DNA from 2 places in the Streptomyces sp. NPDC032198 genome. Region 1 is predicted to be linked to the other one. Evidence: riboswitches for the same ligand, from Rfam matches in the RefSeq annotation. Region 1 holds a riboswitch; the other holds the start of a gene.
What was found. A riboswitch is a leader RNA that binds a small molecule or an ion and turns the genes downstream of it on or off. The one in region 1 is predicted to bind cobalamin.
Positions count from the first base shown of each region.

Region 2: it holds a riboswitch for cobalamin, as region 1 does, so the genes downstream of both, AB0E78_RS03340 (prenyltransferase/squalene oxidase repeat-containing protein) here and AB0E78_RS02440 (ABC transporter substrate-binding protein) in region 1, are expected to answer to the same signal.

Region 1 is NZ_JBEZVL010000001.1:517,722-532,424, reverse strand. It holds gene AB0E78_RS02495 (NAD-dependent epimerase/dehydratase family protein) at 1-101, opposite strand, end outside; gene AB0E78_RS02490 (winged helix-turn-helix domain-containing protein) at 186-779, opposite strand; gene glnII (glutamine synthetase) at 1,160-2,179, opposite strand; gene AB0E78_RS02480 (hypothetical protein) at 2,351-2,821, opposite strand; gene AB0E78_RS02475 (arsenate reductase family protein) at 2,995-3,363, opposite strand; gene AB0E78_RS02470 (hypothetical protein) at 3,519-3,824, shown strand; gene AB0E78_RS02465 (alpha/beta fold hydrolase) at 3,895-4,815, shown strand; gene AB0E78_RS02460 (DUF2252 domain-containing protein) at 4,955-6,313, shown strand; gene AB0E78_RS02455 (HAD family hydrolase) at 6,345-7,487, opposite strand; gene AB0E78_RS02450 (helix-turn-helix domain-containing protein) at 7,752-8,615, shown strand; gene AB0E78_RS02445 (VOC family protein) at 8,621-9,091, shown strand; cobalamin riboswitch at 9,099-9,286, shown strand; gene AB0E78_RS02440 (ABC transporter substrate-binding protein) at 9,379-10,446, shown strand; gene AB0E78_RS02435 (iron chelate uptake ABC transporter family permease subunit) at 10,568-11,563, shown strand; gene AB0E78_RS02430 (ABC transporter ATP-binding protein) at 11,560-12,345, shown strand; gene AB0E78_RS02425 (hypothetical protein) at 12,540-13,781, opposite strand; gene AB0E78_RS02420 (GNAT family N-acetyltransferase) at 14,065-14,703, shown strand, end outside.
Region 2 is NZ_JBEZVL010000001.1:702,612-717,314, forward strand. It holds gene lanKC (class III lanthionine synthetase LanKC) at 1-1,457, opposite strand, end outside; gene AB0E78_RS03325 (ferredoxin) at 1,687-1,920, opposite strand; gene AB0E78_RS03330 (aldehyde dehydrogenase) at 1,920-3,386, opposite strand; gene AB0E78_RS03335 (MBL fold metallo-hydrolase) at 3,600-4,649, shown strand; cobalamin riboswitch at 4,689-4,823, shown strand; gene AB0E78_RS03340 (prenyltransferase/squalene oxidase repeat-containing protein) at 4,947-6,164, shown strand; gene AB0E78_RS03345 (SCO2322 family protein) at 6,161-6,832, shown strand; gene AB0E78_RS03350 (energy-coupling factor transporter transmembrane component T) at 6,840-8,009, shown strand; gene AB0E78_RS03355 (ATP-binding cassette domain-containing protein) at 8,006-9,688, shown strand; gene AB0E78_RS03360 (ECF transporter S component) at 9,685-10,518, shown strand; gene AB0E78_RS03365 (transglycosylase SLT domain-containing protein) at 10,864-11,319, shown strand; gene AB0E78_RS03370 (steroid 3-ketoacyl-CoA thiolase) at 11,468-12,637, opposite strand; gene AB0E78_RS03375 (cytochrome P450) at 12,921-14,165, shown strand; gene AB0E78_RS03380 (hypothetical protein) at 14,493-14,703, shown strand, end outside.

The sequences.
Region 1 (14,703 bases):
CTGCCGCGGTGGAAGACCGTCACCTCCCAGCCACGCGCGAGCGCGGCCTCGACAACGGCTCGGCCCACGAACTGCGTACCACCCAGCATCAGAAGTCTCATGGAGACGACTCTGCCCGCCGCGCGCCGCGGACGGAACCGGGTTCTGCTCGTGGCAGAGACCGGCCCCGTCCGGGAACCCTCAGGTCAGCGGGTTGCGGGCGGCGCGTACTTGTAGCCGACGCGCCGCACCGTCTGGATCGTCTGGCGGTGCTCGGCGCCCAGCTTGCGCCGCAGCCGCGCGATGTGGACGTCGACCGTGCGCCCGTCGCCCACGTGTCCGTAACCCCACACCGTGGTCACCAACTGGTCGCGCGTGTGCACCCGGTGGGGATGGGCGACGAGATGCGCGAGCAGCTCGAACTCCAGATACGTGAGGTCGAGCGGGCGGCCGTCGACCTGCGCCGCACGCTGCACGGCGTCGATCCACACGGGGCCGCCGGAAGCGGGCGTCCGCTCCTGCCCGGCGGGCTGCAGCGGCTCGGGCCCGGCGGCATGGGGCTCCTGCCCGGCCGGTACGAGGACCAGGTAGCCGATCATCGGCGGCTGGCCCGGCAGGGTGGGCAGCGTGTGCTGCGGCGCCGGCAGCCAGGTCGCGCCCGGCGGCAGGAAGTCGGTGATCTGCGCCACCTCGTCCGGGGCGACGGCGCGCAGCCGCCCCCGGCCGGGGCTGGTCAGCGGCGCGGCGGTGGCGGTCGCGGTGGAAGCGGTGGATGCCGAGAAGGAACGGGAGTTCGCCATGGAGGTCAGCTCTTTCGCGCGAAGGAGTCGTCAGTCGTCGAAGACGTACGTCGTGCGCGTCAGGCGAAGGCCGGGTGAACGGCTTTAGAGGGCCTGCGCGTTCATCGCGCGGCAACACACCCGGTCGAAGTCATGGTGTTGGCGGGAAGGCCAGAACGGCTCGAGGTCGTGCTCACGACCCGTCGCGGTGTTCCCGTAGCTGCCCATGGCCCCATTGAAGCAGATGGGAGAGGCCGCGGTCGTTCCCTCTCGCACGCTGATACGCCTCCTTGGCGAACGCTTGGCGTGAATGGGACCCTCCGGCGTTGCATGCCGAAGGGGGCGATCACCGGTCCCGGTGATCGCCCCCTTCGGAACGAGTCAGAACGAGCTGGACGCGATCAGACCTGGCCGGCCTTCTCCAGGGCGGCGCAGCACGTGTCGACGATCAGGCGCGTCACGACGTACGGGTCGACGTTCGCGTTGGGGCGGCGGTCCTCGATGTAGCCCTTCTGCTCCACCTCGACCTGCCACGGGATGCGGACCGAGGCGCCGCGGTCGGAGACGCCGTAGCTGTACTCGTTCCACGGGGCGGTCTCGTGCAGACCGGTGAGGCGGTCGTCGATGCCCGCGCCGTAGTTCTTGACGTGGTCCATCGGCTTGGAGCCCTCACCGAGGGACTCGGCGGCGGTGATGATCGCGTCGTAGCCCTCGCGCATCGCCTTCGTCGAGAAGTTCGTGTGCGCGCCCGCGCCGTTCCAGTCGCCCTTCACCGGCTTCGGGTCGAGCGTGGCCGACACCTTGAAGTCCTCGGCGGTGCGGTAGAGCAGCCAGCGGGCGATCCACAGCTGGTCGGAGACCTCGAGGGGGGAGAGCGGGCCGACCTGGAACTCCCACTGGCCGGGCATGACCTCGGCGTTGATGCCGGAGATCCCCAGGCCCGCCTTGAGGCAGTTCTCCAGGTGCGCCTCGACGATGTCACGGCCGAAGATCTCGTCGGCGCCGACACCGCAGTAGTAGCCGCCCTGCGCGGCGGGGAAGCCGCCGACGGGGAAGCCGAGCGGGCGGTCGCCCTCGAAGAAGGTGTACTCCTGCTCGATGCCGAAGATGGGCTCCTGCGAGCCGAACCGCTCCTCGATCTCGGCCAGCGCGGCACGGGTGTTGGACTCGTGCGGCGTCATGTCCGTGTTGAGGACCTCGCACAGCACGAGTACGTCAGCGCCGCCGCGGATCGGGTCCGGGCAGGTGAAGACCGGCTTGAGCACACGGTCGGATGCGTGACCCTTGGCCTGGTTCGTGCTGGATCCGTCGAAGCCCCAGTTCGGGAGCTCGGCGCCGTCCGTCATGATCTTCGTCTTCGAACGGAGCTTGGCGGTCGGCTCGGTGCCGTCGATCCAGATGTACTCAGCCTTGAAGGTCACGGGGCCCATCCTCTAAAAGCTCGGTACGGCGCAGAACGTGCGGGTGCTGCGGTGCCGTGGTGATGCCGCGCAGCCTGCCAACGCGCGATTTCCCGTCCATTGCTCGCATGTGAACCCCGTGTTACCGGCGGTGGATGTGGCTGAGTTCACGTCCCGCCGTTCACGTCCCGGTCACTTGATGACGGCGTTGGCCGCCGCGATCAGCAGCCCGATCGTCGCGTCCGCCATCCCGAGCAGCACGGCCGAGCGCCGCCGGTAACCCGCCCGCAGTGCGGCGAAGGTGCCCCAGCCGAGGAGCAGGGCCGCGTTGAGGAGGAGCACGGAGTAGGTGACCGGTGCCTCGGGCCAGCCGAAGGCCCCGGCGAGCATGAGCACCGCCACGGTCGGCCAGCAGGCTGCGATCACCGGCCACTCGTCCATGAGTTCCCGGAGCAATTGCCGCCACCGGTGCAGTCCGGTGCCGGGCCGGTGCGTGCACATGTGGTGCGCGTATCCGTGCGCGAGGGCGGCCGTGCCCGCGGTCACCAGGATCCAGGCCGCGTCGTACCAGGGCGTGTAGATCTGCTGCTCCGAGTGGAGCGCGGCGACCAGCGCGCTGGCGAGGACCGTGCCGTACACGCCTCCGGCCTTCAGGTTCCGCACGGTGCGCTCCTTTCCGTTTCCCGGATCCTTCGTCCGGCCCGCGGCGTGTGGAGTGCTCAACGCTAGGGAGGCATATGTAACGGTTCGACGGATATGGCTCATCGTTCGGCAGTCATCTGCGCCCTGCGCGCGCCGCTGCTCGGAGGTGCCTGGGCGGCCATTCGGCTGTGCGGCTACCGGGACATCGCGTCCCGTACCGCCTCCTCCGTGCGTCCCACCACCGCGGTGCCGTCGTCGGCGGTGATGATGGGCCGCTGGATGAGCTTGGGGTGCTCGGCGAGCGCCGTGATCCAGCGGTCGCGTCCCGAGGCGTCGCGCGGCCAGGCCTCGCGGTCCTTCAGGTTCAGCTCCTTGGCGGCGTCCTCCTGGGTGCGCGTGATGTCCCACGGCTCCAGGCCGAGCCGCTCCAGGACGGCCCGGATCTCGTCCGCGGTGGGGACGTCGTCGAGGTAGCGGCGGACGGTGTAGTCGGCGCCCTCCGCGTCGAGCAGGGTGAGTGCGCTGCGGCACTTCGAACAGGCGGGATTGATCCAGATCTCCATGCCGCACACGCTACCCGTGACCCACCCGTCACACCTTCCGTCACACCGCCCCAAAGGCCGTCTGGCCAGCGGCGATTGTCAGTGCCCGGCAGTAAACTAGAAGCAGTGTTCGAGGGTTCCCGACGGGGGTTCCTGACCGCGACAGGAGGATGCCTGTGCCCGCTGCCGCACTCACATCGAAGTCGAAGCGCAACGCTTCCCGGCCCGTGATCATCGACCCGACGTACGCACCACTGGAGAAGCGCCCGCTCCCGGCCGGCCGGCCGCGCGAGTGGTACATCACGCACAACCGGCGCCTGAAGGCCATGCGCCTGGCGATAGCCCTGCTGGACTCGGGCGTCTATCTGCCGAACCAGGCGAGCAACCCCAGGATCCGGAGCATGGCGGAGGACGTGGGAATCCATCCGCCGTCGGACATCACCTGCCACATGGTGCGCGCCCTCATGCGGTACAGCCGCTGAGCCGTCGCACGGACGTGTACGGGCGGGGGCCACGCGGCCCCTGCCCGTACGCGTGCTTCATGCTGTCCGCATGACTCAGCCGGAATCCGCCCCGACCCAGCAGGAGCCCGCGGACGAGCTGCCGCTGCTCGTCACCGCCCAACTCCCGGACGGGGCACGGTTTCCCGTCCGGGGCCTGCGCGGGAGCGAGGCATCGCCCCGGCCCGCGCCCGCCGTCCTGATCCTCCCCGCGATGGGCACCCCCGCCCGCTACTACCGCGCGTTCGCCCGCCAGTTGAACGCGGAAGGGCTCACCGCCCTCACCGTGGACCTGCGGGGGCAGGGGGAGAGCACCCCGCGGGTGACGGACGCGGACGCCCTCGACCACGGCTACCGCACGATCGTGGAGCAGGACCTCGTCGCGGTCATCGACGCGATACGCGCCGAACTGGGCCCGGAGCCCCCGCTGTACCTCCTCGGTCACAGCCTGGGCGGCCAACTCGGCCTCATCCACGCCGCGTTGGGCATCGGACCCGGCGTCGACGGAGTCGCCCTCGTCGCCTCGGGCTCCGTCTGGTTCCGTGCGTACGGTCCACTGCGCGGGCCCCTGCTGCTCATCGGCGAGCTGTTCGCCGCGGCCACCACGTCGCTGCTCGGCCGGTGGCCCGGGACCAGGCTCGGCTTCGGCGGCAACCAGCCCAAGGGCGTCATGCGGGACTGGGCACGTCAGGGCCGTACCGGCCGCTACTCGTCCCCCGGCTCCCCGCACGACTACGAGGCGGCCCTGGACGCCCTCGCCCTGCCCGTCCTCGCGGTCTCCGTCGAGGGTGACACCTGGGCACCCGTGGCCGCACTCGACCACCTCGTCGGCAAGGTGCCGGGGGCCCGCGTCACGCGCCGGCGGTACTCCGTGCAGGAGGCGGGCGCCCGCCTGGACCACTTCCTGTGGACGCGGGCCGGGGGAGCGCTGGCCAAGAGGGTGGCGGCATGGGCGGTGGCGGGCGGAAGCTGAGGTCCCGAGGCTCTCGGGAGCTCCAGGGGGCGGTTCACCCGTTCGGCGTACTGGGCATGCGTACGCGCCGGTGGCGGCATTGGCTGCTCCTGAGGGGAGGCTGTTGCCGGGAGCCGCCGACGGAGAGGGGCGAGGGGCGATGACCACTCCGGACGAGCGTGCCCGCCAGGGCAAGGCCGCCCGCAAGCGTGCCTCCCGCTCCTCGCACGGGGCGTGGATACCCTCGGCCGACCGCGCCGACCCGGTGGCCGTCCTGGAGCGGCAGGGCGCGGACCGCGTCCAGGAGCTGCTGCCCATCCGGTACGCCCGCATGGCCGCCTCGCCCTTCGCCTTCCTCAGGGGCGCCGCCGCCATCATGGCGGGGGACCTGGCCGTCCAGTGGAACACCGGCCTGACGGTCCAACTCTGCGGCGACGCCCACCTGTTGAACTTCGGCCTGTTCGCCTCCCCGGAACGCACCCTGCTCTTCGACCTCGACGACTTCGACGAGACGTGCCCCGGACCCTTCGAATGGGACGTCAAGCGCCTGGCCGCGAGCATCGCCGTGGCATCCGGCGGCAACGGCCACCCGCGGAGCGGCGCACGGGAGGCGTGCCTCGCGGCGGTGGCGGCGTACCGCACGTCGATGAGACGTCTGGCCGGACTCGGTGAACTGGCCGTCTGGTACGAACGGACGGACGCACACGGCCTGTTGCCCCTCATCCGCTCCGATCGCCACCGCAAGCGCGCGGAGACCACCATGGAGCGTGCCCGCCGCCGTACGAGCCTGCACGCGCTCGGCAAGCTGACCGAAGAGGTGGACGGCGTCCGCCGCATCATCCACGACCCGCCCCTCATCGAACCGGCCGCCGCCACGGACCTCGCGGCGGTGCGCAAGATCTTCGGCGACTACCGCTCCACGCTCTCCGAGGAGCGCAGGCTCCTCCTGGACCGCTATCACTTCGTGGACGCGGCCCGGAAGGTGGTGGGAGTGGGTAGCGTCGGCACCCGCTGCTTCATCGTGCTCCTCGCCGGGCGCGACGCCGGCGACCCGCTCTTCCTGCAGATCAAGGAGGCGGTCCGGTCGGCCGTCGAGGAGCACCTACCGCCGGGACCGTACGTCCACCCCGGCCACCGCGTGGTCGCGGGCCAGCGCCTCCTCCAGGCGGCGAGCGACATCTTCCTCGGCTGGATGACGGGCCCCCAGGGCCGTGCCTTCTACTGGCGTCAGCTGCGCGACATGAAGGGCTCCGCCGACATCGAGACCATGTCCCCCGCGGAACTGAGCTCCTACGCCCGGCTCTGCGGCACGGCCCTGGCCCGCGCCCACGCCCGCTCCGGCGACCGCATCGCCATCGCCGCCTACCTCGGCGGCTCCGACACGTTCGACCGGGCGATCGCGGACTTCGCACTGCGCTACACCGCGCAGAACACCCAGGACCACGCGGCACTGACCGAGGCGATCGCCTCGGGCCTGGTGGACGCGGCCGGTCAGGACGGTGCAGCGCCGCAGGAGTGACCCCTACGGCGCCGCGACGTACCGGGGACGGCTAGCCGATCTGGTCCGGCGTCACCGTCAGCCACCGCTTGTCCGCGGTGACCTTCTGGCCGAGTTCGCGCTGCCGGTCGGCGTTCTTCCGCTTCATCCCGTCCAGCTCCTTCATGTACGAGTCCTTGCGGTTGACCCAGACCCGCGTACCGCCGTGCCGCACGTCCGCCGAGTGGAACAGCATCGGGCCGTCGCTCTTCGGGGTGTCGCCGGCCACCAGGACGGGCTTCTTCCACTCGTCGATGTACGTGCTGATCGCCGCGGGCTTGCCCTGGTACCAGGTCAGCGGCGCCCACAGGTTCGGCGTCAGCTCACGCCCGGCGAGCTTCTTCTCGTCGAAGCGGCCCTCCGCGATCTCCTTGCGGGAGCTGGTGACCTCGCCGGTCTTGCGGTCCTTGAGCTGCAGGCCGACACCGATGACGTTCTCGGGCTTCACGTGGTAGCCGTACTTGGGGTCGGCGAGGACCATGCGTACGAGGTCCTCGCTGGCCGCGCTGACGACGTAGACCTCGATGCCGTGCTTGCGCAGCGACTTGTAGAGCTCCTGCATGCCCGGGAAGAACTCGGGCGTCTTGACCTCGGTCTTCGTCAGCTTCCCGTCCTCGTAGTACTCGGCGGGGATCGGCTTGTCATAGGCGAGGAGTTCGTCGACGTACCCCTTGAGCTCCTTCAGCGTGAAACCGGAGAAGATCTGCGCGGCCCACGGGTAGCAGACCTGGTCGTCGACCTCGCAGAGCCGGTTGTAGTAGCTGTAGAGGCTCTCCTTGTGCTTCGCCGTGTCCTTGAAGGGGATGATCTTCAGCGACGGGTCCATCGACTTGCGGGTCAGCACCCCCTTCATCTCCAGGAAGGGCAGGAGGGACTCCTCCAGGTCGTTGCGGTACGTCGTGTTGTCCGCGTCGAAGACGGCGTACGCGCCCTTGCCCTCGTTCTTCGCGATGACCTTGCCCAGCTTCTTCGCGACCGGCTTGGGCCAGTGCTTCAGCTCGGCCGTGGTCCTCGCGGCGGTCTTGGCCGTCGTGGCGGAGGCGTCCGCGGCCGTCGCGTCCGTGCTCGGCCAGAGCGCCGTCCCCGCGAGGACGGCCGCGGTGAGCGCGCCCGCCGTGCCGATGACGGCCAGCTTGCCCTTTGCCTTTACTGCCATGGTTTTGTGCCCCCTGAGAGCGGTCTGCGCCCCGTCCGGAGCGGCGGGTCATCGTATGGGGTCGGGCGGCGGATTCCCATGATCGACATCACCGGACGGAACGGGCATGGGACGGGCGGGCGGGGGTAGCAGCGTCAGACGCCCGGTCTGCTCGGGACTCTTTTCCCGGGCCTGCTCCGGGCGCTCTTCCGGGCCTGCTCCCGCCTGCCTCGTGGTTCACGCTCCGGCCTGCTTCGGAGCCGTGCCCCTCGCATACTGGGAGGCATGGAGACCGTCTCCCGGGAGTTCGTGCGGGCCGCCCCGCGGCTCGACGGCATGGTGGTGTCCGCCGTCGGCTACCGCACGGAGGGCGAGCGGCCCGGCCTGCACCGCGGTCTGCCCTCCCCGTACCTGACGCTGATCTTCTCGCTGGACGGCCCCGTCGTCACCGGCGGCACCCCCGAGCAGGCGGGCGGCCGTGACGCCGTCCGCACGGACATCGTCCTCGGCGGGCTGCACCAGTCCCCGGCCTACGTCGTACGGCCCGAGCACGAGGCGGGCATCCAGCTCGCCGTCCACCCGCTCGCCGCCCGCGCCCTGCTCGGCGTACCGGCAGCGGAACTGGCCGGTGAGCTCGTGACGCCCGGCGCGGAGGTCATGGGGCGCCGCGCCGCCGACGTACGGGAGCTGCTGTGCGAGCAGGGCACCTGGGAGGAGCGGTTCGCCTCCCTGTCCGGCTACTTGAGGCAGCGCGCGGCCGACGCGTCCAGCGGCTCCGTGCGCCCCGAGGTCACCGAGGCCTGGGCCTGGCTGGCCCGGCACCAGGGGGTGGGCACCCTGCGCGGCCTCTCCCGGCACGTCGCGCTCAGCGAACGCCGGCTGACCACGCTCTTCCGCGCCGAGACGGGCCTGAGCCCCAAGCAGGCGGGCCGCCTGATGCGCTTCCAGCGCGCACGCAACGCCGTCGTGCGCCCCGTCGCGGCGGGCGGCGCCCCCGACCTGGCCCGCGTCGCCGCCGACTGCGGCTACTACGACCACTCCCACCTGGTGCGGGACTTCCGGCAGTACACCGGAGCGAGCCCCAGCGGCTGGCTGGCCGAAGAGTGCCGGAATATCCAAGCCGGGAGCCATGGCGGGAGCGAAGAGTAGGACCCATGAACGCCAACGAGAAGCAGCAACCCCAGACCCAGACCCAGACCTCGTCCCAGCCCACCTCCGCCGGGCGCGCCCCCGATGTGTGGCCGACCCTCCAGGCCCACGACGCCCCCGCCCTGATCGACTTTCTGGTCGGCACGGTCGGCTTCCTGCGCACCGCCGTCTACGAGGACGGCGGCCGCGTGGCCCACGCCGAGCTCGACTGGCCCGAGGGCGGCGCGATCATGCTCGGCTCGTACGACGAGAAGTCCCAGGACTGGTGCCTGAAGCCGGGCACCTTCGGGGCGTACGTCGTCACCGACCGCGTGGACGAGCTCTATCAGCGGCTCAGCACCGCGGGGGTCAAGATCATCCGTGAGATCGAGGACCAGCCGTACGGCAGCCGGGAGTTCGCGATCGCCGATCCCGAGGGCAACAAGTGGTCCTTCGGCACCTACCGCGGCGCACCGAGGCCCGAGCAGCCGTCCTGACCTCGCGTGATAACTTGCGCAAGCCAGTCAAACCCACACCAGGGCCAGGGAATCCGGTGCGAATCCGGAACTGACGCGCAGCGGTGAGGGGGAACGGGCGGGGCCACGGCCACTGGGCGTCCACGGACGCCTGGGAAGGCGCCCCGCCCGGCCGATCCCCGAGTCCGAAGACCTGCTGGCACCTTCGTCCGCACACCGGGCGGCGGAGGTGACGAAGCAGGCCAGGCTCCGCGTATGAGCCGTGAGACTCAAGGGATCTCGTGTCCTCCACAGCCCGTCGTGTACGTATGCCAGCCCGTCGCGTACGTAGGCCCGCCCGTCGTGCACGCGTTCCTGCCCTCCTCCTCGGCATGGCCCTGGCCGTCACGCTGACCTCCTGCGGAGGCCCGTCGGCGACCTCCACCGCATCGAACACGGACAAGAAGGCCGGCGGGTACCCGCTCACCCTCACCTCCTGCGGCAAGAAGGCGGAGATCAAGGCACCGCCGCAGCGGGCCGTCTCCCTCGACCAGGGCTCCACCGAGATCCTGCTCTCCCTCGGCCTCGCCGACCGCATGGCCGGCACCGGCACCTGGACGGACCCGGTGCTCAAGGGCCTGGCGAAGGACAACGCCAAGGTCGAGCGCCTCGCCGACAGCTACCCCTCCTTCGAGAAGGTCCTCGCCCAGGAACCGGACTTCGTCACCGCCTCCTTCCTGGCGACGGTCAGCAAGGGCGGCGTCGCCGACCGCGCCAAGTTCGCCGAACTCGGCGTACCCGCCTATGTCTCGCCCTCCGACTGCGCGGGCAAGGACAACAGCGGCGACGGCGACGGCAGCCGCGTCAAGACGCTCACCATGGACACCGTCTACGGCGAAGTGCGGGACCTGGCCAAGGCCTTCGGGGTCGAGAAGCGCGGCGAGCGCCTGATCGCGGAGCTCAAGGGCCGGGTGGCCAAGGCGACGCGGGACGTCGACGCGTCCGGCGCGAAGATCCTCTACTGGTTCGCCAACTCCGACGCGCCCTACATCGCGGGCTGCTGCGGGGCACCCGGCATCATCACCCGCGAACTGGGTGCGAAGAACGTCTTCGACGACACCCGCGAGGAGTGGCCCCAGATCAACTGGGAGACGGTGGCGGACCGCGACCCGGACGTCCTGGTCATCGGCGACCTCACCCGCAAGTCGCAGACGGCCGAGAGCGCGAAGAAGAAGATCGAGTTCCTGGAGTCCAACCCGGTCACCAAGAACCTGACCGCCGTGAAGAAGAAGCGGTACGTGCTGCTGAGCGGCCAGGCCATGAACCCGACGATCCGTACGGTGGACGGGGTGGAGCAAGTCGCGGACGCGCTGCGCGAGTTCGGGCTCGCCAAGTGATCGGGCTCGCGAAGTGAGGGTTGGCGCCGGTGTCGGCGCCCGTGCCCGTGCCCGTGTCGGTCTCGGTGTCGGCGCCGGCGCCGGTTCCCGTGTCGGCGTCGCGGGCGGTGTACGCCGCGCCCTGCTCTGGGCGGCGGGCCTGGCCGCCCTCGCCCTCTCCGTGGCGGTGGCCGTCACGATCGGCCCCGCCGACATCTCCGTACTGGACGTGTGGTCGGCGGTCGCGGCCCACCTCGGCTGGGGAGAGGCGCGGCTGACACCCATCAGGGACGGCATCGTCTGGAACCTGCGCATGCCGCGCACGCTCCTCGCGGCGGTCTGCGGCGCGGGCCTCGCGGTCTGCGGAACGGTCCTCCAGTCGCTGCTGCGCAACCCGCTCGCCGACCCCTTCGTGCTCGGCGTCTCGTCCGGCGCGTCGACGGGCGCGGTCGCGATCGTCGTCCTGGGGGTCGGCGGGGGAGTGGTGTCGGTCTCGGCGGGCGCCTTCGCCGGGGCTGTCTGCTCCTTCGCGCTGGTCCTGCTCCTCAGCCACACCCTGGGCGGAACCGCCGACAGGGTGGTCCTGTCGGGCGTGGCGGCGATGCAGCTCTTCTCCGCCCTCACCTCGTTCGTGATCCTGACGTCGGGCGACGCGGAGACGACGCGGAGCGTCATGTTCTGGTTGCTCGGCTCGTTGAGCGGGGTGGGCTGGACGGACGTCTGGCTGTGCGCGGCGGTGCTCTTCGCGGCCCTCGCGATCTGTCTGACGCAGGCGCGGACCCTGGACGCGTTCGCGTTCGGCCAGGACGCGGCGGCGACGCTGGGCGTCCACGTGGCCCGCACCCGGCTCCTGCTGCTCTCCGTCACGGCCCTCCTGACGGCGGCGCTGGTCAGCAGCGCGGGCGCCATCGGCTTCGTGGGCCTGGTCCTGCCGCACGCGGCCCGAGCGCTCGTCGGCTCCGGTCACGCACGGTTGCTCCCGGTCACGGCGATCGCGGGCGCCGTGTTCCTGGTGTGGGTGGACACGCTGGCCCGCACGGTCCTCGACCCGCAGGAGGTTCCCGTGGGGGTGGTGACGTCCCTGATCGGCGTCCCGGCGTTCGTCCTTGTCCTCTATCGCACGCGGAGGACGACATGAGCGCGGCCGGTTCCGGCCTACGAGCGGACAGAGTCACCAGAACGGCAGCGGGCCGCCTGATAGTCGACGGAGTGACGCTGTCCCCGCCCCCCGGGGCGACGGTCGGTCTCCTGGGCCCCAACGGATCGGGAAAAACAACCCTCCTCCGCATCCTGGCGGGCGTCCTGGCCCCAACGTCGGGAGTGGTCACGCTGGACGGCGATCCGCTGCGTGAGGTGGGCCGCCGCACGGTGGCACGCAGGGTGGCGGTGGTGGACCAGGAGGCCACGACGCAGGTGGAGCTGTCGGTGGGGGAAGTGGTACGCCTGGGCCGCATCCCGCACCGCAGGGCATGGTCCCCGTCCACGCCGGAGGACGAAGAGGCGGTACGGGAGGCCCTGACCCGCACGGGCCTGTCCGACAGGGCGGCCCAGTCCTGGCACACGCTCTCGGGCGGCGAACGCCAACGGGTCCAGATAGCAAGGGCGTTGGCCCAGAAGCCCAGGGAACTGCTCCTCGACGAACCCACCAACCACCTGGACGTCCAGCACCAGCTCGACCTCCTCTCCCTGGTGTCGGACCTCCCCCTGACCAGCGTGATCGCCCTGCACGACCTGAACCTGGCGGCGATGTTCTGCGACCACGTACTGGTCCTGCGCGAGGGAGCGGCGTACGCGTCGGGCACACCGGCGGAAGTGATCACGGAGGAACTGATCGCGAAGGTGTACGGGGTACGGGCGGTGGTGACGCCGGGGGAGGCGGACGTGGACGGACGCCCGTGGATCCGCTTCCTGCGCACGTAGGGTGACTTCACCTTCACCTTCACCTTCACCTGGGCACATCGTGAGGTGCCGGTGGCGTGCCCCGCGATCGCACATGGCGGCGCGCGCCGCAGCTTGGCGTCAGGGTCCCGCAACAGGGCTGCGGCGGAGGCCAGTTGGGTTACCCCGCCGCTGCGGCGGAGGCCGTTGGGTTACCCCCCGCCCTCCCTGCGAGGTCAGTGCCGGCGGCCCTGTGTGATCTGCTCGGCCCGGCGCCGGAGTTTGGCGTCGGGGTCGTCCAATAGGGCCGCAGCGGCGGCCAGTTGAGCTGCTCCACCCTGTGCGCAGAGCAGCCGGAAGGCGGCGACGCGGGTGTGCCGGGGCCGCTCCGGCCCGATACGCGCCGTCAACCACTCCGTGGGCAGTTGCCGCGCGCTGGAGAGCAGCGCGACGGAGGCCTCGCGGGCAACGGCGGGCGCGGGATCGTCCAGGAGCGCCCGCAACCGCTCGGTGCCCGCCACGTCGAGCAGCCGCAGCCCGGCCACGGCACGTGCCCGGACCGCAGGCACCGCGTGTGCGAGGAGCGGCAGGAGCAGTGCGGCATCCGTGCGGCTCCCGCACTCCGCCAGACCGATGGCCGCGCCGGGCGGCAACGCGGCGTCGCCGGGGTCGGCGCACCACTCCTGATAAACGGGCAGCGGATCGGCCCCGCCCTGCCGCAGGACGTAACGGGCACAGGCCCGCACGAGCGCCGAACGGTCCGCGAGGAACGCACGCGCCGCCTCCGCCCGCCCCACACGCCGCAGGGCGGTGACACCGGCGGAGCGGACGCGGGGGTTGCGCGCCCCGAGGAGGACCGAGACGACATCGAGGTACGCCCCAGTACCAGTACCAGTACCAGTTCCCGCACCCGATCCCCCACCCTCTCCGATGCCCGCGAGGGCGGCGTCGGCGCAGAGGTTCTGCACGACGACGTCGCTGTCGAGGGCGGCGGTACGGGCCAGTTGCCCGGTGGGAAGAACGTGCTCGTCGACGGCGATGCGACAGGCGAAGCGGCGTACGACGGGATCCGCATGACCGAGCAACGCCACGAGCCGCTCACCCGCCACCCCGCTCACGCCGTCCCGCAACAGCTCGACGCCGAAGACCCCACGCTCCCGGCGTCCCACGCGCAACAGCACGGGCGCGAGGGCGGCCAGCTCCGCGGCATCGAGCCGGGGCAGCATGGCCCGCAGCAGACGGCGCGCGACCTCCCGTACGGGCGCGGCCCAGTCGGAACAGCGAATGACGACGAGCGGCAACAGCTCCGGATACCCCGAGACCTGCCGCAACGCGGCTTGCCGCACCCTGCCGTCGTAGCTGCAAAGATCAAGGGCGACCCGACCCGCACCAGCCCCCAACTCGTCCCATCGCAAGGACATCCCACGTACGTCGGCATCGAACGCGATCCAGGCGGCAGGATCCGACACATCGAGCATGTCCCGCAGGGAAGCCCCGCGGACAGCTCGCACGAGCCCAGCACCCTCGCCCCCACCGAACCAACTCATCACTGCCGCACCCCCCACTCGTCCCGCCCACCGCCCACCGTGACGGCGATGGTAGGACGAGGCACAGACACGAGTCGCCCGATATACGACCTGCCCACCGGCGCCGAGGGCCCGAAAACCCCATGACGACGCGCACTCCGAACTGCTGAAATAGACCACTATTGCCGCACCAAGTCCGCGGACCGCCGATGGTGAAGCCGACCTGCAGGCCAGGATGGAGCTGAACCTGGCGGAGCACGCCGGCCATCTCCACCGGCGCCTGGCAGGCGCGACGATCATCGAGGCGGACGACCTCCTGGTGGCAGACAGCGGGCTGCACGACGACACGTTCAACATCGTCGCGGCGGCCCGCTTCACCGAGGACTCCGCCCCGCGACGCGTCACGGAGACCGTCCGGCAACTGGCCACCACGGGCCGCCCGTTCTCCTGGTGGGTCGGCCCCGCGTCGACGCCGCCAAACCTGGGCGCACACCTGGAGGCCACCGGCATCGTGCCATCGGAGACGGAGGCCGGGATGTGGAAGGACCTGCGCGGCACGCTGCCGCCGCCCCCGCAGCCCGACGGCCTGGTCATCCGCCGGGTGACAAGCCGCGAGCACCTCGCCGACTACGCGACACTGCTGGCCGCGAACTGGGACCCGGCGTCCGCCACGGTCCGCCAGTTCTACGCCGAGACGGCGGACCAGGCTCTCGCCGCCGACTGCCCGGCGCACTTCCTGATCGGCTACGCGGACGGCCTGCCGGTCTGCACCGCGGAGGTCTTCTTCCACGCGGGCGTGGCCGGCATCTACAACATCTCCACCCTCAAGAATCACCGCCGACGAGGCTACGGCGCCGCCATCACCCACACGACG
Region 2 (14,703 bases), 180 kb from region 1:
TGGCCTTGGCCCCGCGTGGCCCGCTCGATCTCCACGACCGCTTCGTCGAGGAACTCCTTGGGTACATCAGGGAATTCGGCCGTGATCACCTTCGCGAGGTGCGCGGCCTTGCCCCGGTCGATGGACAGCAGCGTGGTGATGGGCAGGAACAGCGCGAGCCGCAGGCAGGCCAGTGCGTACCGGTCGACGTCCGTGCCCCTGCGGTCAGCGGGCGCGACGAATCCGGGGTGGGCGACGATCTGGCGTCCGTCCTCGCCCACCGTGGTCGCCGCCTCGAAGTCGAGGAGCGCGACGGACTGTTCGTCGGGCGCGACCATGATGTTGAAGAGGTGGAGGTCGTTGAAGACGACACCCCTTCCGTGCACGGCCGCGACGGCTTCCTCGACGGCACGGTGGATCCGCAGCGCCCACTCCGTGTACGCGGCGATCGCCTCGGGCGCCGGCTCGTTGACGCACAGCGGATGGCGGTCGGCGAAGAAGGAGTTGAGGGTGCGGCCCTCCAGGAAATCCATGACGAGGAAGCGGTGGCCGCCGAGCTCGAACCAGTCGCGCACCTCGGGGGCGATGCCGAGCCCCGAAAGCTTCTGGAGCGCGTCCCGCTCGCGCTCCAGACGGGCCACGGCGTCGGCCCCGTCCGACGCCAGGCCCGCGTACGGCCGTCCCTCTTTCAGGACGACCTTGCGGCCGTCACGGGTGTCGGTACCCGCGTAGACCCCGCCGCCGTTGGAGAAGTGCAGCGCCTTCTCCATGCGGTACGGCAGGTCGGTGACCGTCTGGTTGTTGCGCGCCGCGAGCTGTGGCTCGAGGAACGCCGGCAGGGTCACCCACTCGGGGACCTTGAAGGCCGGGTCGCGCGAGTCGGGGACGAGGCGTCCCTGGTCGTCCTCGATCGCGGGGACGAGGCTGCCGCGCTCGTCGGCGCACACACGTCGGGTGAAGGCGCCGTACCTGACGTACAGCGGGCCTTCCCGCCAGCGGAGGTCGGTGAGGATGTACGGGCCTTCGCATCCCTCGAGGAGGTCGCCCAACTCACGTAACACGGAGTGCAGTTGCTCTTCGTCGGCCGGATAGAGCGTGGCGAACTTCCCACTGCCGTCCCGGCCCGCGTACTTGCTGTTGCGCAGGTGGAGGAGGCGCTCTCCCGCGATGAACTTGAAGGGGACGACGCGCGGCACGCAGTAGTCCCACACGATCGCGGCGATCCGGTCCGCGTTCTCCAGAGTGGCGGAGACATGGACCTTCCAGCCCTGTGCGGGCGCGGGCCGCGAGTGCCCGTCCTCGTCGACGGGGGCGAGTGTCAGCCAGTCGCCCACCCGCGCCGAGCGCCATCCCGCCGGGACCGTGCGGCCCGCCGTCCCGAACTCGGGGGCGGTGCCGGTCACGCCGACGGACATGCGGTCCGGAGTGTCGTAGAAGAACCTGTCCGCCAGACAGTAGACCTCGTACCGCTTGTCCACTGCGCCCCCTCCCCGATGTGGTCTGGCCTTGAACAGTTCCAGGCCGCAAAGGGGACGGACAGTCACGGATGTCATCGATCAGGCATGCGGAACGCATGGGTAAAGTCCTGTTCGCACCCGTTCGAGCGCACATAAAGCACATAGGAACCGCACAAACCGGCGCGGATCGCATCACGGAAGTAAATCCCGTTGCCAGAGCGAACCCGTTCGGCCCGCGGGGCGCATCCCGTCAGTCCTCCGGCGGGAAGACGACCTCACCACTTCCGGACAACGTGATCGTGATCGCCTCGACCGGACACCCCTCGGCCGCTTCGAGCACCTTTTCGTTGGCGTCGGTCTCGGGATCCGCGGGGTGCGACTGACGGGCGGAGTCGAGCGCGAAGCCGCCCGGCGCCGTGATCACGCACATCCCGGAGCCGATGCAGACCGACCGGTCCACCTCGACGTGCCAGCGGTCACCCATCAGGCACCCGTCCCCTCGTAGCCCGCGGGCAGGTGGATCATCTTGTGCTCGAAGTACTCGCCGTACCCCTCGGGCCCGAACTCCCGCCCGAGACCGGAGTTCTTGTAGCCGCCGAACGGGCCGAGCATGTCGAGGCTGAAGGTGTTCACCGAGTACGTCCCGGTGCGCACCCGCCGCGCGACGTCGATGCCGCGCTCCACGTCCGCCGTCCACACACTGCCGCTGAGCCCGTAGTCGGAGTCGTTGGCGATCTTCACGGCCTCGCTCTCGTCGCCGTACGGGATGAGGCAGATGACCGGGCCGAAGATCTCCTCGCGGGCGATGCGCATCGAGTTGTCCACGCCGCCGAAGAGCGTCGGCTCGACGTACCAGCCCTGGTCGAGCCCGGCCGGACGGCCGCCGCCCGTCAGGATCTTGGCGCCCTCCTCCTGGCCGATGCGGATGTAGTCGAGCGAGCGCTGCTGCTGGCGCTTGGCGACGAGCGGGCCCAGTTCGGTCTCCGGGTCGAGCGGGTCGCCGACCTTGAGCGCGGACGCCGCGGCGGCGAAGGCCTCGGCGAACTCGTCGTAGCGCGAGCGAGGCACGAGGATGCGGGTCTGGGCCACGCACGCCTGGCCGTTGATCATCCAGGCGAAGGGGACGATGCCGGCGACCGCCGCCGACGCGTCCGCGTCCGGCAGGATCACGGCGGCCGACTTGCCTCCCAACTCCAGGGTCACGCGCGTGAGATTGCGCGCGGCGACCTCCATGACGCGCTTGCCCGCACCGACGGAACCGGTGAAGGACACCTTGTCGACGCCGGGGTGCCCGACGAGGTACTCGCTGACCTCGCGGTCCGCCGAGAGGATCGAGAGCACGCCCTTCGGCAGCCCCGCCTCATGGGCGATGTCGGCGAGTATGTAGGCGTCGAGCGGCGTCTCGGGCGAGGTCTTGAGGATCACCGGACAGCCGGCGAGCAGCGCGGGCGCGAGCTTGGCCGCGGCGGTGAACTGCGGGACGTTCCACGGCACCACGGCCGCCACGACGCCGACCGGCTCGCGCCGCACGAGGATCTTGCCGAGGGCTCCGTCGCGCGCCTCTTCATACGTGAAGTTCTTCGCGACCGTGAGCGCCGAGTCCCAGACCATCATCGAGGCGAGGGCCTGCACCATCACGCTCGCCGTGTAGGGGGTGCCGTTCTCGGAGCTGATGACGCGGGCGATCTCCTCGTGCCGTACGGCGAACGCGTCCTTGATCCTCGTGACGACCTCGATCCGCTCGTCGAGCGTCATCCGGGGCCAGGGGCCCTCCTCGAACGCCTTGCGCGCGGTGGCGACGGCCCGGTCGACATCGGCGGGCGCCGCGTGCGGCACGCGCGCGAAGACCTGGCCGGTGTGCGGCGAGACCACCTCGATGACGTCCGTGCCGAGGGGGTCCACCAGCTCCCCGCCGATAAAAAGCTGTCCGTGTTCCACGAGCTCGGTCATGGCTGACTGCCTCCTGCGGGATTCCGCCTGCGCGGCACGCTTTCTGACACTGTTTCAGAACTGATACCAGTTCTAGTTCCAGTAGTCCACGGAGAGCAAGATGCAAGTAGCCTGTCGAAACAGTCGACTTGGGCGATCATTGGAACTAGTTCTAGTTATGGTGACGGCGGCCGTGGTCGTGGCCGTGCAGCCGACGAGAGACGAGGGTGCCCGATGACGCAGGTGACCGATCCGAAGGCGACCGACCACGGCGGCGGCGTGTGGAGCATCAAGGTCCCCATCCCGGACAACCCCCTGGGCTTCACCCTGGTCCACCTCCTGGACACGGACGCCGGTCCCGTCCTCATCGACACGGGCTGGGACGACCCCACGTCCTGGGACGCCCTCGCCGAGGGCCTCACCGCCTGCGGCACGTCCGCCGACGCGGTGCACGGCGTCGTCATCACCCACCACCACCCCGACCACCACGGCCTGTCCGCCAAGGTCCGCGAGGCTTCCGGCGCCTGGATCGCGATGCACGAGGCGGACGCGTCGGTCGTCCGCCGCACACGGACCGGGCCGCCCGAGCGCTGGTTCGACTACATGGTGGAGAAGCTGACGGCCGCCGGTGCCCCCGCCGACCACCTGGCCCCCCTGGTGGCGGCCCGTGACGCGGGCCGCGCACCCCGGCTGCCCGGCCTCGCCGCCGCGCTCCCCGACCGCGGCATCACCCCCGGCGAGCTCCTCGAACTGCCGGGGCGCAGGCTCCGCGCGATCTGGACCCCCGGCCACACCCCGGGCCACGTCTGCCTGCACCTGGAGGAGGAGCACCCGGCGCGGCTGCCGGGCCACGGCCGGCTGTTCTCCGGCGACCATCTGCTCCCCGGGATCACCCCGCACATCGGCCTGTACGAGGACCCCGACGACGAGACCGTCACCGATCCCCTCGGCGACTACCTCGACTCCCTGGAGCGCATCGGCCGCCTGGGCCCCGCCGAGGTCCTTCCGGCCCACCAGTACGCGTTCGCCGACGCCCCGGCCCGCGTGCGGGAGATCCTGGCCCACCACGAGGAGCGCCTGACGGACCTGCTCGCCCTCCTGGCCGAGCCGCTCACGCCCTGGCAGCTCGCCGAGCAGATGGAGTGGAACCGCCCCTGGGCCCAGATCCGCTACGGCTCGCGGAACATCGCGGTCTCCGAGGCCGAGGCCCATGTGCGGCGCCTGGTGAAGCTGGGGCGTGCCGAGGCGGTCGGCCACGATCCGGTGCGCTACCGGGCGGTGTGACCTGCGGCCCGGGAGGCGGGCGCCCCGGACCGCTCCCCCCTACGGGCCGGTAGAGTGACCCCGTCGTCATCATGCCCGTACGGGGGAAAGCCGGTGCGAATCCGGCGCTGACCCGCAGCCGTGTACCGCGTCCAGCGGTGAGCCGGAATGCCCGGTACCGAGCATGACCGGCTCGCTTCATCGGGGCCCCCGATGAACGGCACCGTCGAGGTATACGGAGCCGGAGCCGCCCGGTGCCCGTGCCCGCACGCGCCCGTGCTGCCCCGCTCCCCCGCAGGGAGAGGCACCCGCCGCATCATGAACGTTCGCCGCAGCGCAGCGGTCCTGGCCGCCGTCGCCGTGATCGGTTCGGCCGCCGCCCCGGCCGCTTTCGCGGACAGCGCGTCCCCGTCGCCTTCCGCAGCCCTCCCCTCCGGCCTCTACGGAGACGCGGACCCCAAGTTCGACGGGGTGTTCCGGCAGTCGTACGCCCTGCTCGCCCAGGACTCGGCCGGTGTGAAGCCCGCCGCGAAGTCCGTCGACTGGCTCACCGGGCAGCAGTGCGCGAGCGGCGGTTTCGCCGCGTACCGCGCCGACGCGGGTGAGCCGTGCGACTCCAAGACGACGTTCGACAGCAACGCGACCGCATCCGCCGTGCAGGCCCTGGCCGCGCTCGGCGGTCAGAAGAAGTCGGTCGGCAAGGGCGTCGACTGGCTGAAGTCGGTGCAGAACAAGGACGGCGGCTGGGGCTACAGCCCCGGCATGGCCTCCGACGCCAACTCCACCGGCATCGTGATCGGCGCCCTCGCCGCGGCGGGCGAGAAGCCGCAGTCGGTGAAGGCCCAGAGCGGCAAGTCCCCCTACGACGCGCTGCCCGCCCTCTCGATGAGCTGTGACAAGGACGGCGGCGCCTTCGGCCTCGCGGACGCCAAGTCCGGCAAGCTCTCGCCGAACGCGGACGCCACGGCGGCCGGTGTGCTCGGCGCCCACGGCAAGGGCCTGGTCGTCGACGCCGCCGGGAAGAAGACCGCCGCCCCGAAGTGCGAGAAGGCGGACACCGCCGAGCAGGCGGCCTCGAACGGCACCGGCTACCTCCTGAAGACCCTCGCCAAGGGCGACGACCACCTGATGTCGTCGATGCCCGGCGCCAAGAACATGCCCGACCTGGGCAACACCGCGGACTCGGTGCTCGCGCTCGCCGCGGCCGGCCAGCCGGAGCAGGCCAAGAAGTCCGCCGAGTGGCTGTCGAAGAACTCCGCCGACTGGGCCAAGAAGTCCGGTCCGGCCGCGTACGCCCAGCTGATCTTCGCCGCCCACGCCTCGGGCCTGGACGCGCGTGACTTCGGTGGCGCGGACCTGGTCAAGCAGTTGAACGCGACCGGCCCCGCCCCGCAGGCGACCGAGGCCGCCGACGAGAAGAAGGACAGCGACGACGGCAGCGGCGTCAGCGTCTGGTGGATCATCGGCGTCGGTCTGGTCGCCGGTGCCGGCATCGGCTTCCTGTACAGCGGCAACAAGAAGAAGAAGCAGCCGTGACGCGGGGTCGCGTGCGGTGCGGGCGCCTGGTGACCGGGGCGCTCGTCGCCGCCCTGTCCGGCGTCCTCGCCGCCGCCCCCGCCCAGGCCGCCGGCTACCGCTACTGGTCCTTCTGGGACCGGGACGGCTCCACTTGGGCGTACGCGACCCAGGGGCCGAGCACCGCACGCCCCGACGACGGGGCCGTGCAGGGCTTCCGGTTCTCCGTGTCCGCCGACTCGAAGGACTCCGCGAAGCCGCGCGGCGCCGCGGACTTCGACACCATCTGCGCCAAGACCCCCGCCCAGGACGACCGCAAGCGGATCGCCCTGGTCATCGACTTCGGCACACCGGGTGACGCCCCCGAGGGCGAGACCCCGCCGAAGCCGCGTACCGCATGCGCGCGGATCGCGGACGACGCGACCAGCGCCGACGCGCTGGCCGCGGTCGCCAAGCCCCTGCGCTACGACAGCAACGCCCTGCTGTGCGCCATCGCGGACTTCCCGAAGTCGGGCTGCGGCGAGCAGGTCTCGGGCAACGGGGATTCCGGGAAGAAGCCGGCCCGGAGCACGGCCGGCGACGAGGACGGCGACTCCGGTGGCCCCTCCGTCGGTCTGATCGCGGGCGTGGCCGCCATCGCCCTGCTCGGCGGCGCCGCCGTCTGGCAGGCACGCCGCCGACGCGGCTGACCGCACGATGACCGATCACCCGAGCACCGCTCCCGGTGCGCTGCGGCGGCGCCTCGCCCCCGAGGCGCACCGGAGCAACGCGCTGCACCCGGGCGCCTGGTGGGTGTGGGCGCTCGGGCTCGGCGTCGCGGCGTCCCGCACCACCAACCCGCTGCTGCTCGGGATGCTGATCGGCGTCGCGGGCTATGTGGTGGCGGCGCGCAGGACGTCGGCGCCGTGGGCGCGGTCGTACGGCGCCTTCGTGAAGCTGGGTCTCGTGGTGATCGCGATCCGGCTCGTCTTCGCCGTCGTCCTCGGCTCCCCCATCCCCGGTACGCACGTCATCGTGACGCTCCCCGAAGTGCCGCTGCCCGACTGGGCGAAGGGCGTGCGGATCGGGGGCCGGGTGACGGCCGAGGGGCTGCTCTTCGCGCTCTACGACGGGGTGCGCCTGGCGGGTCTGCTGATCTGCGTGGGCGCCGCGAACGCCCTCGCCAGTCCGGCGCGGCTGCTCAAGTCGCTGCCGGGCGCGCTGTACGAGGTGGGCGTCGCCATCGTCGTGGCGATGACGTTCGCACCGAACCTGATCATGGATGTGCAGCGGCTTCGGGCCGCGCGGCGCCTTCGCGGGCGCGCGGACCGGGGCATCCGGGGGCTGCTCCAGGTCGGACTCCCGGTCCTGGAGGGCGCCCTGGAGCGGTCGGTCGCCCTGGCCGCCGCGATGGACGCGCGGGGCTTCGGCCGCAGCGCGCCGGTGCCCGCCGGGGTGCGCAGAGCAACCGCTGTCCTGACGCTCGGCGGCCTGATGGGCGTCTGCACGGGCACGTACGGGCTGCTCTCCGCGGACGGCACGGGCTACGGCCTGCCCGTCCTGGCCGCCGGTCTGCTCGCCGCGCTCGCCGGACTGCGCCTCGGCGGCCGCCGCTCCGTGCGCACCCGCTACCGCCCCGACCCCTGGGGCGTGCGCGCCTGGCTCGTCGCCGGTTCGGGGATCGCGGTGGCGGGCCTGACGATCTGGGCCGCCTCGTACGACGCGTCCGCCCTGCACCCCGGAGTCGTCCCCCTGACGGCGCCGACGCTGCCGCTGTGGCCCGCGGCGGCCGTCCTGGTCGGACTGCTGCCCGCCTTCGTGGCACCGGTGCCCGCCGATTCCGCCGCCCCTGTCCGCGCCCCCGCTCGCTCCAAGGAGCCCTCATGATCCGCTTCGAGGATGTCTCCGTGACGTACGAAGGGGTCGACGGGCCCACCGTGCGCGGGGTCGATCTCGCCGTGCCCGAGGGCGAGCTGGTCCTCCTCGTCGGCCCTTCCGGGGTCGGCAAGTCGACGCTGCTCGGCACGGTGAGCGGGCTCGTCCCGCACTTCACCGGGGGCACGCTGCGGGGCCGGGTGACGGTGGCAGGGCGCGACACCCGTACGCACAAGCCGCGTGAACTCGCCGATGTCGTCGGCACGGTGGGCCAGGATCCGCTCTCGCACTTCGTGACGGACACGGTCGAGGACGAGCTGGCGTACGGGATGGAGTCGCTCGGGCTCGCCCCCGACGTGATGCGCCGCCGGGTGGAGGAGACCCTGGATCTGCTGGGCCTCGCCGATCTGCGCGAGCGCCCCATCGCCACGCTCTCCGGCGGCCAGCAACAGCGCGTCGCCATCGGCTCGGTGCTCACCCCGCACCCCGAGGTCCTCGTCCTGGACGAACCGACCTCCGCCCTCGACCCGGCCGCCGCCGAGGAGGTCCTGGCCGTACTGCAGCGCCTCGTGCACGACCTGGGCACGACGGTCCTGATGGCCGAGCACCGCCTGGAACGGGTCGTGCAGTACGCGGACCAGGTGCTGCTGCTCGCGGCGCCGGGCGAGCCGCCCGTGCTCGGGGACCCCGCATCGCTGATGGCCCGCTCTCCGGTCTATCCGCCGGTGGTGGGCCTCGGCCGCCTGGCGGGCTGGTCCCCGCTGCCGCTGACGGTGCGGGACGCCCGGCGCAGGGCGGGCGCGCTGCGCGAACGCCTGGCCACGGCCGCGCCCCGGGAGGTGGCCGCCGTCCCGCGCCCCGACGCGCGCCCGGCGACGCGCTGGGCCCGGTTCCGTGGACGTACGCAGGCGGACGCGCCCGAAGCAGCCGCGAGCGTCTCCGGTCTGGCCGTGCGCCGGGGCCGTGTGGAAGCCCTGCGCCGCGTGGACCTCACCGTCCGCGCGGGCGAGACCGTGGCCCTGATGGGACGCAACGGCGCCGGGAAGTCCACGCTCCTCTCGACCCTGGTGGGGCTGCTCGAACCGGCGGCGGGCTCGGTCCGCGTCGGCGGCGCGATCCCGCACCGCACCGGCCCGCGCGAGCTGATCCGGCACGTCGGCCTGGTCCCCCAGGAGCCCCGCGACCTCCTCTACGCGGACACGGTGGCCGCCGAGTGCGCGGCGGCCGACCACGACGCGGCGGCGGACCCCGGCACCTGCCGCGCCCTGGTCACCGAGCTGCTCCCCGGCATCGCGGACGACACGCACCCGCGCGACCTCTCCGAGGGCCAGCGCCTCACCCTGGCCCTGGCGATCGTCCTGACGGCCCGACCGCCCCTGCTCCTCCTGGACGAGCCGACCCGTGGCCTCGACTACGCGGCCAAGGCCCGTCTTGTCACGCTCCTGCGCGGCCTCGCCGCCGACGGGCACGCCATCGTCCTGGCCACGCACGACGTGGAACTGGCGGCGGAACTTGCCCACCGGGTGGCGATCCTCGCCGACGGGGAGATCGTCGCCGACGGCCCGACCCCGGACATCGTGGTCTCCTCCCCGTCCTTCGCCCCGCAGACCACCAAGATCCTGGCCCCGCAGAAGTGGCTGACGGTCACGGAGGTACGGGACGCGCTGGACGCCGGGGGTGGGGCCGCGTGAGCAGCTCCCCCGTGGCCCGCCAGGCCCGCCCCATCCGCCTGGGCCCGCGCTCCGTCGGCGCCCTCGCGCTCGTCAGCGCGGTCGGTGTCGTGGCCTTCGGGTGGCCGCTCATCGCGGGCGGCGAATCGGAGCTGAGCGCGCACGCCCAGGACGCGCCGTGGCTGTTCGCGGCCCTGCTGCCGCTGCTGCTCGCCGTGGTCGTGGCGACCATCGCGGACGTCGGTCTCGACGCCAAGGCCATCGCGATGCTCGGGGTGCTCGCCGCCGCCGGTGCCGCACTGCGGCCGCTGGGCGCGGGGACGGCCGGGATCGAGCCGATGTTCTTCCTGATGGTGCTCAGCGGGCGGGTGCTCGGACCCGGGTTCGGCTTCGTGCTCGGTGCCGTGTCGATGTTCGCCTCCGCGCTGCTCACCGGTGGCGTCGGGCCGTGGATGCCGTTCCAGATGCTGTCCATGGGGTGGGTCTGCATGGGCGCGGGGCTGCTGCCGGGGGCGGACTCCCTGCGCGGGAAGCGCGAGCTGTGGCTGCTCGCCGCCTATGGGGCCGTCTCGTCCGTCCTCTACGGCACCGTCATGAATCTGCAGGGCTGGCCCTACCTCGGCGGCCTCGCCACCGGCGTCTCCTTCGTGCCCGGTGACCCCGTCGGCGAGAACCTCGGCCGCTTCATCGCGTACTGCCTGGCGACCTCCCTCGGCTGGGACCTCCCCCGGGCCGTCGTCACCGTCCTGCTGAGCCTTGCCCTCGGCCCCGCCGTCCTGAAGGCGCTGCGCCGGGCCACGCGCCGTGCCGCCTTCGAGGCCCAGGTCACATTCGAGGGCCCGAAGGCGTAGGCGGCCGTGGGCTCTCCGTTACATGGAGGTCCCAGCGAGGTGAGGCGGCCCACAGGACCAAGGTCCTCTACGAAGCAGGGCCGTAGATCATCCCTTATGACGCGGACGCGTCAAAACACCTTCCGACCTGGCGATTGAGAGCCACGTCACACGAAGGACCTTCCGCACACATGCGACATCCACTAGTAAAAGGGGTCATTGCGGAGGCGTTGCGGCCCTGCTTCTCTGGATCGAGTCGCACGGCGCTTCCGGCCTCAAGGCCACCGGCCCGACGCATTCCCTCAGCCACACCCCCGTGGCCCACGGCATGCCCGCGACACCATGTCCCCCACGGAAGGCCACGCTTTGTCCGCCACGCTCCTCCGCCGTATCGCCACCCCGAAGAAGGCCCTCACCGGTGCCGCTCTGGCCGCCGCCACGACCGGCATGGTGTTCATGGCGGGTCCGGCCCAGGCCGCGGCCCCCACCGCTGCGAAGGCCGCCGCTCCGGCCGCCGCCCCCGCTGCGGCTCCTTCCTCGGCGCAGGCGATCGCGAAGAAGATGATCCCGGACCCCGCGCAGTACAAGGCGTTCAGCAAGATCGTCGAGCACGAGAGCGGCTGGAACCCGAAGGCGACGAACTCCTCCTCCGGCGCCTACGGCCTGGTCCAGGCTCTCCCCGCCTCGAAGATGGCTTCGGCCGGCGCGGACTGGAAGACCAACCCCGAGACCCAGATCAAGTGGGGCCTCGACTACATGAACGACCGCTACGGCAGCCCGGTCGGCGCCTGGAACCACTGGCAGGCCAACGGCTCGTACTGAGCACTGAGCACTGAGCCGACAGGACTCCCCGAGTCACCCGAAGGCGGCCACCCCTCTCCAGGGGTGGCCGCCTTCGTCGTACGCGAGCCGCCTTCGTCATACGCGAGCCGCTTCGGCGTACGCGAGGAAGCAGCAGGAAGCAGACTGCTCACAGCCGCTGAATGATCGTCCCCGTGGCCACCGCGCCGCCCGCGCACATCGTGATCAGCGCGAACTCCTTGTCGCGGCGCTCCAGCTCGTGCAGGGCGGTGGCGATGAGCCGCGCCCCGGTCGCCCCGACGGGGTGCCCGATGGCGATCGCGCCCCCGTTCACGTTCACCTTCTCCAGGTCCTGCTCGAAGACCTGCGCCCAGCTCAGCACCACCGACGCGAAGGCCTCGTTGATCTCCACGAGGTCGATGTCCTTCAGGGACATCCCCGCCTTGCCCAGGACCGCCCGCGTCGCGTCGATCGGGCCGTCCAGATGGAAGTGCGGATCGGCGCCCACTAAGGCCTGCGCTACGATCCGCGCGCGCGGCTTCAGCTTCAGGGCCCGCGCCATCCGCTTCGACGCCCACATGATCGCCGCCGCGCCGTCCGAGATCTGCGAGGAGTTCCCCGCGGTGTGCACGGCGGTCGGCATCACCGGCTTGAGCCGCTCAAGGCCCTCCATCGTGGTGTCCCGCAGCCCCTCGTCCCGGTCGACGAGCCGCCACATGCCCTGCCCGCCGGACTGCTCCTCCTCCGTCGTGGGGACCTGGACGGCGAAGGTCTCGCGTTTGAAGCGCTCCTCGGCCCAGGCGGTGGCGGCGCGCTCCTGCGAGATGAGGCCGAGCGAGTCGACGTTCTCCCTGGTGAGGCCGCGGTTGCGGGCGATCCGCTCGGCCGCCTCGAACTGGTTGGGAAGGTCGACGTTCCACTCCTCGGGGAACGGCTTGCCGGGACCGTGCTTGGAGCCCGAGCCCAGCGGCACCCGCGACATCGCCTCGACGCCGCAGCTGATGCCGACGTCGATGACACCGGCCGCGACCATGTTGGCGACCATGTGGCTCGCCTGCTGCGACGAGCCGCACTGACAGTCCACGGTCGTCGCCGCGGTCTCGTACGGAAGACCCATCGTGAGCCAGGCCGTGCGTGCCGGGTTCATGGACTGTTCCCCGGCGTGCGTGACCGTGCCGCCCACGATCTGCTCGACGCAGTCGGCGTGGATGCCCGTGCGCCCGAGGAGCTCGCGGTAGGTCTCGCCGAGCAGATAGGCGGGGTGGAGATTGGCGAGCGCGCCGCCGCGCTTACCTATGGGGGTGCGTACGGCTTCGACGATGACAGGTTCCGCGGCCATGGGCGTCCTCTCCATCCACATCCCGCGGGAGTGTCCCGGCACCCACGCGGAGAACTAGTACGCGTTCTAGTTCTGCATGCAGTCTGCTGAGCGCGACCCCGGCACCGCAAGGGGCTTGCACGCACCTTGCGCACTACCTGCACGAAAGCCGTGCCGTCGAGGGCCTTGCCTCTTGTAGAACCCGTTACTACCTTGCGGGGCATCTCCTGATGGACCGTCAGAATCAGGAGCCCGGACCCCGAACCGAGACTCAGAACCCAGAACTGAACTCCTGGAGTTGCCGATGCCCTGTCCAGCGCTGCCCGACGGGTTCGACTTCACCGACCCCGACCTGCTCCAAGAGCGCGTGCCCCACCCGGAGTTCGCCCAGCTGCGGCAGACGGAACCGGTGCGCTGGATCACCCAGCCGCCGCGCATCTCCGGCTTCGACGACTCGGGCTACTGGGCCGTCACGCGGCACGCGGACGTCAAGTACGTCTCCACGCACCCGGAGTTGTTCTCCTCCAACCTCAACACCGCGGTCATCCGCTTCAACGAGACGATCAGCCGCGACCAGATCGAGGTCCAGAAGCTGATCATGCTGAACATGGACCCGCCCGAGCACACCCGGGTCCGCCAGATCGTGCAGCGCGGCTTCACCCCCCGCGCCATCCGCTCCCTGGAGGACGCCCTGCGCAACCGCGCGGGCTCCATCGTCGAGACGGCCCGGGCGAACGCCGCGGCCGACGGATCCTTCGACTTCGTCACGAACGTGGCCGTGGAACTTCCCCTCCAGGCCATCGCCGAGCTCATCGGCGTCCCCCAGGACGACCGGACGAAGATCTTCGACTGGTCCAACAAGATGGCGGCCTACGACGACCCGGAGTACGCGATCACCGAGGAGGTCGGCGCCGAGGCGGCCATGGAGATCGTCTCGTACGCGATGAATCTCGCCGCCGCCCGCAAGGAGTGCCCGGCCAAGGACATCGTCAGCCAGCTGGTGGCCGCCGAGGACGAAGGCAACCTCTCCTCCGACGAGTTCGGCTTCTTCGTCATCCTGCTCGCGGTGGCCGGCAACGAGACGACCCGCAACGCCATCACCCACGGCATGCACGCCTTCCTCACCCACCCCGAGCAGTGGGAACTCTTCAAGCGCGAGCGCCCGGACACCACCGCCGAGGAGATCGTGCGCTGGGCGACCCCCGTCGTCTCCTTCCAGCGCACCGCCACCCAGGACACCGAGATCGGCGAGGCGAAGATCAAGAAGGGCGACCGCGTCGGCATCTTCTACTCCTCGGCCAACAACGACCCCGACGTGTTCGAAGAGCCGGAGAAGTTCGACATCTCCCGCGACCCGAACCCCCACCTCGGATTCGGCGGCGGAGGCCCGCACTTCTGCCTCGGAAAGTCGCTCGCGGTCCTGGAGATCAACCTCATCTTCAACGCCATCGCGGACGCGCTGCCCGATCTGCGGCTCGTCTCCGACCCCCGCCGTCTCCGCTCGGCCTGGCTGAACGGCGTCAAGGAACTGCAGGTCAGCACCGGCTGACCTGTTGGCCAGGGAGGCAGGGACAACTCCCTCCTACGCCCTGCCCCTGCCTCCCCCGGGCCTCCCCGGGCCGCCCACAGCCCCGTGCGCCACCTGTGGGCCACCTGCAGGTCACCTCTGCGCCATCAGGCTGAATATCCGGCCATCAGGTGGCCTGAGCCAACGTTCCCGTTGCCTAACGCGTCTTGAGAAGCAAACCTTGCCTCTCCAAGACTTCGAACGGAAACGGTTGCCGTGGTCTCCGCCGGTCTTCCTCTCGCCCCGTCGGACAGCAGCACACCCACGGGGCGGAAGGGAAGCCTCCGGGAGTTCTGCCGGCGCAACCGGATCCCGCTCCTCGCCACCCTGCCCACCCTGCCGCTGTACGCGGTGTGGGCGGCGTTCCTCGCCACCGGCGGCGGCGACCTGGCGGCCCAGGAGGCGTGGGCGCGCTTCGCCTCCGAGCACGGGGCGTCCGCGTACGGCCTCTTCTGGTACGGCGGCATGCACACCGCCAACTACAGCCTGATCTCTCCCTACTTGATGGCCGCCGTGGGCG